Linked DNA regions of Cohaesibacter gelatinilyticus. The main gene of each other region encodes a partner of the protein of the gene in region 2 in a complex. Links are inferred from orthologs where the notes say so. Each region holds a gene or a part of one and is shown on either strand. Other genes may lie near its edges.

Region 1 (3,659 bases), on a different replicon or contig from region 2:
CATCCGTCACACTTGCACACACCATCGCCTCAACCATCAAGCATTGGTTGCAAAATGGCGATCATCTGGCTGGATCTGGCAAAAGAATCACTGCGGGCGACATTCTTATTCTGGTGCGCAAGCGTGGCGGCTTTGCCAATGCTGTCAACCGCGCCCTGAAAGAAGCCGGTCTGCCCGTTGCCGGCGCGGACCGCCTTGCCTTGCTTGATCATATCGCCGTCATGGATCTGCTCTCGCTTGGCGATGTCATGCTTTTGCCAGAGGATGATCTCAGCCTTGCCTGTGTACTGAAGAGTCCACTTTTTGGTCTCTCAGAGGAGCAATTGTTTGATCTGGCCAAAGCGCCTGAATCAGATGAAAAGCGTGAAAAAAACCTTTGGGAAATTCTGGGTGCGCATCATCAAAATGACCCATCCAGCTTGTTTGGTCGTATTTTCGGCACGCTCAGTCATTGGCGCGGGCAGATTGATTTCCAACCACCTTTCGACTTCTATGCGCAAATTCTGGGTCCGGGCGGTAAACGTCGGGCTTTTATTGAACGTCTAGGGCCAGAAGCAGATGAAGTGATTGATGAGCTGCTTTCCCGCGCTCTGGATTTTGAGAAGAAGCAAATCCCCAACCTGCAGGCATTTCTCGCTGCCATGCGCCAAGGTGGCGCAGAGATCAAGCGTGACATGGGCGCGGCTGAAAATCAGATCCGCGTCATGACGGTTCACGGCTCAAAAGGGCTGGAAGCTCCCATCGTCTTCATGGTGGACAGCACCGGCAAGCCTGCCAATCCTCGTCACCATCCGCACCTTGTCTCCCTGGATCAGAAAGACAGTTCCATCGATCTGATGGCACTCAAGACCGCAAAGGCTGATCAACCTGCCATCATTCAAGCAAGCCTTTCGGAGCTGGATCGCGAGACGGAAGAAGAATATCTGCGCCTTCTTTATGTAGGCATGACCCGTGCGGAAGATCGGCTCTATTTGTGCGGATATACAGGAACTAACGGGCCAGCGGAGAATTGCTGGTACAATGTCGTGGCCCGGCAGTTGCGCCCTGATGCTGTAGAACTGGATCATCCCGTTACTGGCGAAAGCATTTTGCGCTGGGAGCTGAAGCAAGACTTCCGTCCACGTCCTGTGAATGAGAGCCTTAATCTTAGTCCTGTAAGCGCGCCAGCAGCTTTACCCGATTGGTTCCGTGTCTCACTGGAAGCAGAACCTGCCCCGAATGCGTTGTTGCAGCCTTCGAAAGCGGCTGATCTGGTTGAAGCCAAATCCGTTGCCTTTCCCAATGTCGGACAGACAACCACCGGGTCCGCGACCAAACATAGTCTTCATGATTGGGAACCAAGGCGCAGAGGCTCGATCCTTCATAGTTTGTTTGAACATTTACCCAATCTGATATCTTCCCGATGGGAAGAACAAGGCAGAGCATTTTTGGATCGCGTAGCAGGGGATATGACAGAGACAAGCCGGGATGCGATTCTGTCTGAGGCACTTGCACTATTAAGCGATTCGGCTTTTTCCGAGCTATTCTCCTTCCAAAGTCAGGCTGAAGTTTCCATTGCGGGCTGGGTAGAAACCGCAAGTGGCCCCAGAGATGTTTCTGGCCAAGTGGATAGGTTGATCGTTACCCCTGACGAAGTTGTGATCGTGGATTACAAAACAAACCGTCATGTACCAGCTTCACCTGATGAGGTGCCCTTTGATTATGTTAGCCAAATGGCTGTTTACGGTCATCTTTTGGCACCGCTCTATCCGCAAAAGAGTGTTCGAACACTGCTTTTGTGGAGCTGCGGGCCATCCTTGATGGAGGTTGACGCAGAACAGAGATGTGCCGCACTGGATCAGATTGGAATAAGATAACACTTGCCCATCTTGACGGACGCGGCTTCAATACCTACCTTCAAGGCAACAGAGCTATATTCAAACATCAATGAATATAGATACTTCTTCCTTCCCCAGTTCATTGGTGAGCGATGAGCTGAGACGAACCGAACGAGGCTTACTATGGCTATTGTGAACGCGACTGATGCAAACTTTGCAACTGAAGTTCAGGGTGATGTCCCTGTTGTTGTTGATTTCTGGGCAGAATGGTGTGGCCCTTGTAAGATGATTGCTCCAATCCTGGACGAAATCGATACCGAAGCTGCCGGTGGTGTTAAAGTCGTCAAAGTCAATGTCGACGAAAACCCGAACACTGCTGCTCAGTTCGGCGTTCGCTCCATCCCTACCCTGTTGCTTTTCAAAGGCGGCGAAGTGGTTGACATGAAAGTAGGCGCTGCACCAAAAGCTGACCTGCTGAAATGGATCGAAGCGAAAAAATAAGCTCGTTTCTCATCTGATCAAAAAAGCCCGATTAAATTCCCAATCGGGCTTTTTTGTTATTCAATCCAGCTCTTCACCATTTGCCTTGAGCACTTCGCCGGCCAGATAAAGCGAGCCTGCAATCAGAATACGCGGGGGAGCTTCTCTTGGAATCAGAGCCAGTTTTTGCAAAGCTTCTTCAACTGAGCTGGCTGCAGATGCAGGTACTCCAGCTTTCACGGCAAGACTTGCCAGCTCAACAGGATCTTGTCCGTTTGTCTGACTGATCACAGGTACGGTAATAACGTCCCTTGCAAGACCTTTGAAGGCCTGAAAATAGCCTGATGGATCCTTGGTTTTCAGCATTCCAACGATCATGTGCAACGGACGAGGAGATCTATCTTCGAGATCTGCCAACGCCGCTGCCAGCATTTGCCCGGCATTGGGATTATGACCGCCGTCCAGCCACAATTCCGCGCCCTTGGGCGCCATATCGAACAGTGGGCCATTCGTTAGCTGCTGCAAACGACCGGGCCATTTCACCTGCTGCAAGCCTTGTGCGATGGCCTCATCGCTCAAATCAAGCAGGCCAGATTGTGCCAATGCTCTCAGTGCCGCTATCGCCATGCCTGCATTGGAGATTTGATGCTGGCCCAGCAAGCGTGGCAAGGGCAAATCCAGCAAACCATTTTCATCCTGATAGACCAGTCGTCCATGTTCCTCATAACTCATCCAATCCTGAGCATGGACAAAAAGTGGGCCAGCTCTTTTGGTACGAGCTTCGTCCTCCAATGCATCGCGAACAACATCAGCCTGGGGCCCAACGATGATCGGGCTACCAGCTTTGAAAATTCCAGCCTTTTCTTTGGCGATGCCGGCGAGGTCTGAGCCAAGATATTCTTCGTGATCCCGCGCAATCGGAGTAATCATGGTCATGGCCGGTCGTGGGATGACATTGGTGGCATCCAGCCTTCCGCCAAGACCTACTTCCAATATCACGATGTCTGCCGGTATCTGGCTGAACAGCAGAAGAGCTGCGGCAGTGGTAATCTCGAAGAAAGTAACCTCACCATCTCCATTGGCTTTTTCACATTGCTGCAAGGCCGCCAACAGGCTTTCCTCGCTTACCAGCATGCCTGCAAGGCGAATGCGCTCACGAAAGTCCACCAAATGAGGTGATGTATAAACATGCACCTTCAGCCCCTGCGCTTCCAACATCGCTCTTAACAAGGCTGAGGTGGAGCCTTTGCCATTGGTTCCGGCGACATGAATGACGGGTGGGAGCAATAGATGTGGATTGCCCAACTTTCCCAATAATGTGAACAGACGTTCCAATCCCAGATCAATCTCATCAGGGTGAAA
Region 2 (4,490 bases):
GCGGCGCGCGTTCCTACGAGATCCTCGCGGTCAAGTATGTCTGACCTCACATTGAGGCAAGAGACGCAAAAAGCGCGCTCCCAATGGGAGACGCGCTTTTTTTGATGCCTGATAGGCAACACTCAATGCTCTCAAAGAGCATCGAGCATTTATTCATCTATCTCAATTGGAACATTGGGATAGTCTTTCGACTGGCGAATGGTCAGAGATGTACGGACACTATCCACATTGGGTGCAGATGTCAGTTCATTGATGACGAAAGACTGAAACGCCTGAAGATCGCTGGCTACGCATCTCAGGACGAAATCAATATCACCGGACAGCATGAAACACTCACGTACCTGTGGCCAGGAACGAACCAATTCTTCAAAAGCCACCAAGTCGGCCTCAGCCTGACTGTGCAGTCCAACAAGAGCAATCGCGGTCACGTCAAAGCCAACCTGCTTTTCATCCACAATCGCACGATAGCCTTTGATAATGCCCGCTTCTTCCAATGCACGAACACGACGCAAACAAGGAGGAGCCGAAATCCCCACTCGTTTGGCCAATTCTACATTGGTAATCCGTCCATCATCCTGCAACTCTTTGAGGATTTTCCAGTCAATCGGATCAAGTCTCGCTTTCAAAGCAGCCTCGTTTCTTGTTAATGGTCATTGGATCGGCCTATCCCGGTCCGTTATCTTGCCCTTTTAAGACACAAAGAGAAAGATATGACATATTTTTGTTCGCATTTGAGAAACAGATTATCATTCTAGAGCATGATTCGTAAAACCGCCACAGCAAGGAGTTGGTCTTATTACCCAAGCTGAGCAAAAAATCTGGATCTTGAGCGACGGCAAGCCCGGTGATGAAAATCAGTGCCTGGGCGTGGCCGAACGACTAGGCGGACAGATCGAAATACGTCATGTTGCACCTGGACGCCCCTGGGTCTGGGCTATGCCATGGGGGCCTATAGCACCGTCTGACAGACCAAACCAGCCAAAATCACCGATTGCCGGGCCTTATCCCGACATTGCGATTGCATCTGGCAGACGAACAGTTGCTTACCTTCGGGCTCTAAAGACAGCATCTCCCGATACGGTCACACTATTTTTGAAAGATCCGCGCTGCAACAATACAGGTGCTGATCTGATTTGGGTCCCATTCCACGACAAAAGGCGCGGTAACAACGTGATGGTAACACTCACCGGACCGCATCGCATCACCCCGGAAGTATTAACTCACGCGCAAAAGAGCGGTCCACAAGCCATCCATCATCTACCCGGACCTCGTGTCGCTCTGGTCCTTGGTGGCGATACCAAGAACGAGAAGTTTGGTCAGGCAGCAGCAAAACGGCTCGCCCATTATCTGGACCATCAACTTCCGTCCAACATGTCGGTGATGGTCACGCCTTCTCGAAGAACCCCCCCCTATCTTCTCAATCAGGTGACAAAGGCCCTGCGTGGCCGGACGCACTGGATCTGGGATGGCAAAGGTGACAACCCCTATTTATCCATGCTGTCTCTGGCGGACACCATAATCGTTACCGCAGATTCTCACTCCATGCTCTCCGATGTTCTGGCAACACCCGCTCCGGTCTATATTTTCGAACCGGATGCCTATCCCGAGAAGCTTAAAATCACAATCACACAGCTTTTACGTCAACCTCTTGTGCATCTGCTCGATTCCCCCCTTGAAACTGGCTCCAGAGCCCCCATAGATTCAACAGAACTCATTGCAGATGAACTGCGCCGACTGATCATCGACAAAAAAGGCTGAGACCATCCCAGACTTGACCTTCGGCGACAGACCACAACCAGAAAGACGCACAGCACAATGCATAGCAAAGTATTGATCATCGGCTCCGGTCCCGCCGGATACACTGCCGCCATCTACGCAGCCCGAGCCATGTTGGAACCAACCCTCGTTTCCGGCATGCAGGAAGGTGGTCAGCTAACCATCACCACCGAGGTTGAAAATTACCCCGGCTTTGCAGAAGAGATTCAGGGTCCATGGCTGATGGAACAGATGAAGGCACAGGCAGCCAATGTCGGAACCAAAATGGTCACCGATCACATTGTCGATGTTGATCTGTCTTCCCGACCTTTCAAAGCAAAAGGTGATTCCGGCACTGAATATACTGCTGATGCAGTGGTCATCGCCACCGGTGCCCAAGCACGCTGGCTGGGTCTGGAATCAGAAGAAAAATTCAAAGGCTTTGGTGTCTCTGCTTGTGCGACTTGCGACGGCTTCTTCTATCGTGGCAAGGAAGTTCTGGTCATTGGTGGTGGTAACACAGCAGTGGAAGAGGCAATCTACCTCACTCACCATGCTGACAAGGTCACCATCGTACATCGTCGTGACGAGTTCCGCGCCGAACGCATCCTGATTGAGCGTCTGAAGAAAAACCCGAAGATCGAAATCATCTGGGATAGCGTTCTGGATGAAGTTCTGGGCAAGGAAGGCTTCCCACCAAGCGTCACAGGTGCCCGTATCAAGAATGTCAAAACCGGTGAAACCAAAGATATGGATATCGATGGAATTTTCGTCGCGATCGGCCATGCCCCTGCCGTTGAACTCTTCAAAGACAAGTTGAAAATGCAGGATAATGGCTATATCTGGACTGCACCAGATTCCACGGCTACATCCATTCCCGGCGTCTATGCCGCAGGCGATGTGACCGACGACATCTATCGTCAGGCGGTAACAGCTGCCGGCATGGGCTGCATGGCAGCACTGGAAGCAGAGCGTTTCCTCGCCGAGCAGGAAGATTGAAGATCATGAAATGAGATGGGGAAAATGACAATTGATTTTCCCCATCATGATTGCTCATCTTACGTTGGTCAAACATTTGGCTATACTTTCGTATAAAGTCGCCCAAAGAGTATAACCACCTTATACAGCCCAACCGGGAGGAACCAATGGATTGGGACAAGCTTCGTATATTCCATGCAGCAGCTGATGCAGGCAGTTTCACCCATGCAGGTGACAAATTGCATATGAGCCAATCCGCCATTTCTCGCCAGGTCAGTGCACTGGAGTTCGATCTTGGTGTCACACTCTTTCATCGCCATGCGCGTGGTCTGATCCTGACCGAACAAGGAGAACTTCTTTACCGAACGGCTCATGACGTCTTGATGAAGCTGGAGACAGTCAAAACTCATCTGACTGATTCCAAGGAGAAGCCAACGGGCGAGCTGCGTGTCACCACAACTGTTGGCCTGGGCTCGGCATGGCTCACACAGCATTTACCGGAATTCATGGATCTGTATCCCGATCTATCGCTCAATCTATTGCTGGAAAATGAAGATCTCGACCTTGGCATGCGCGAGGCAGATGTCGCCATTCGCTTGCATCAACCAACACAGCCTGATTTGATCCAACGAAAGCTCTTCACAGTACACTTTCACGTCTTTGCGCACCCGAGCTATCTGAAACAGAATGGTCACCCCCAAACATTGGAAGAGTTGGAAGGTCATCGCCTTATTGCCTTTGGCGACAATGCCCCAAACTACCTAAAGGATATGAACTGGCTGGAACGTGCCGGTATGCCGGGCAGCAAAAAACGAAAAGTCGATTTGAAGGTGAATAACATTCTCGCCATTCGTAGCGCAGTCATGCGAGGTGCTGGAATTGCCATGTTGCCTGACTATGTTGTCCACCCTCGTGATAATCTCGTTCAACTACTGACCGAGCATGACATGCCAAGCTTCCAAACCTATTTTGTCTATGCTTCCGAGATGAAAAACTCCATGCGCATCAATGCATTGCGCGATTTTCTCCTCTCCAAGGCAGCCAGCTGGCATTATTGACTGGCCTCAATAGATAACCAGACAAAAAAGACCGGGCATGACCCGGTCTTTTTGACTCTGCGTATAATATTTTACCCGACCATTATATCTGAAATCACCTAACATTAAAGCCATGCGTTTTTTGCATGGCTGCTTTGCAGATTAACGTCTTGTAAATCTATCGGCAAAGGCGCATATACGTCTCAGCTGATGGCAACGACGTCACTTCCTCCTCCCAGTGATGTCAGTTGTAGCCAGCTGTTCCCCTCTGGAAGGTGATTGCTCCGTGCTTTGCACGGAATTGACTTTAAGCCGGACTTTTTAGTCCGGCTTTTTTTTGTCCAGATTTCCAATCTGACAAATCACCTTGCAAGCCAGCCACACCCGTCACCTCAATGGCGGTTGATGCTGTAGATTTTCATTTTCCGATAGAGTGTATTGCGCGATAGACCAAGAGAACGAGCCGCTTTGCTGACATTCCACTTGGCACACCTCAAATGCGATAGAATGGTCTCATACTCTGTCTTTTGCAGGTTGCTTTGCAAACCAGAACCAAGCTCTTGGCTGATCGTATGCTCAGACACAAAATCATCACCCATGCTTGGAGGCCGGAGAACCGCGCCCATCGGTCCCATCTGCAAATGCTCTGGTCGAATCGGTTCTTCATCCGCAAGAATAATGGCCGTTTTCAGCACATGTTTCAGCTGACGGATATTACCC

Evidence for each region. Proteins that work in one complex are often made in the same cells at the same time.
Region 1: the proteins of trxB (region 2) and trxA are in contact, whole or in part, in a crystal structure (PDB 1F6M), measured with the Escherichia coli proteins. The link is inferred for Cohaesibacter gelatinilyticus from one-to-one orthologs.

Annotation. Positions count from the first base shown.
Region 1 is NZ_OBEL01000005.1:202,912-206,570, reverse strand. Bases 873-3,659 are described here. They hold trxA (thioredoxin), read left to right. Parts: upstream 873-2,000; coding sequence 2,001-2,318; downstream 2,319-3,659. Other genes in these bases: CRO57_RS18665 (bifunctional folylpolyglutamate synthase/dihydrofolate synthase), read right to left, coding at 2,379-3,659; addA (double-strand break repair helicase AddA), read left to right, coding at 873-1,856. Also shown: more of addA, read left to right, coding at 1-872. UniProt on the Escherichia coli protein: Participates in various redox reactions through the reversible oxidation of its active center dithiol to a disulfide and catalyzes dithiol-disulfide exchange reactions.
Region 2 is NZ_OBEL01000006.1:16,662-21,151, forward strand. Bases 1,040-3,784 are described here. They hold trxB (thioredoxin-disulfide reductase), read left to right. Parts: upstream 1,040-1,815; coding sequence 1,816-2,754; downstream 2,755-3,784. Other genes in these bases: CRO57_RS19585 (mitochondrial fission ELM1 family protein), read left to right, coding at 1,040-1,758; CRO57_RS19595 (LysR family transcriptional regulator), read left to right, coding at 2,901-3,784. Also shown: transcription elongation factor GreA, read left to right, coding at 1-44; CRO57_RS19580 (Lrp/AsnC family transcriptional regulator), read right to left, coding at 150-626; more of CRO57_RS19585, read left to right, coding at 826-1,039; more of CRO57_RS19595, read left to right, coding at 3,785-3,791; CRO57_RS19600 (sigma-54-dependent Fis family transcriptional regulator), read right to left, coding at 4,163-4,490.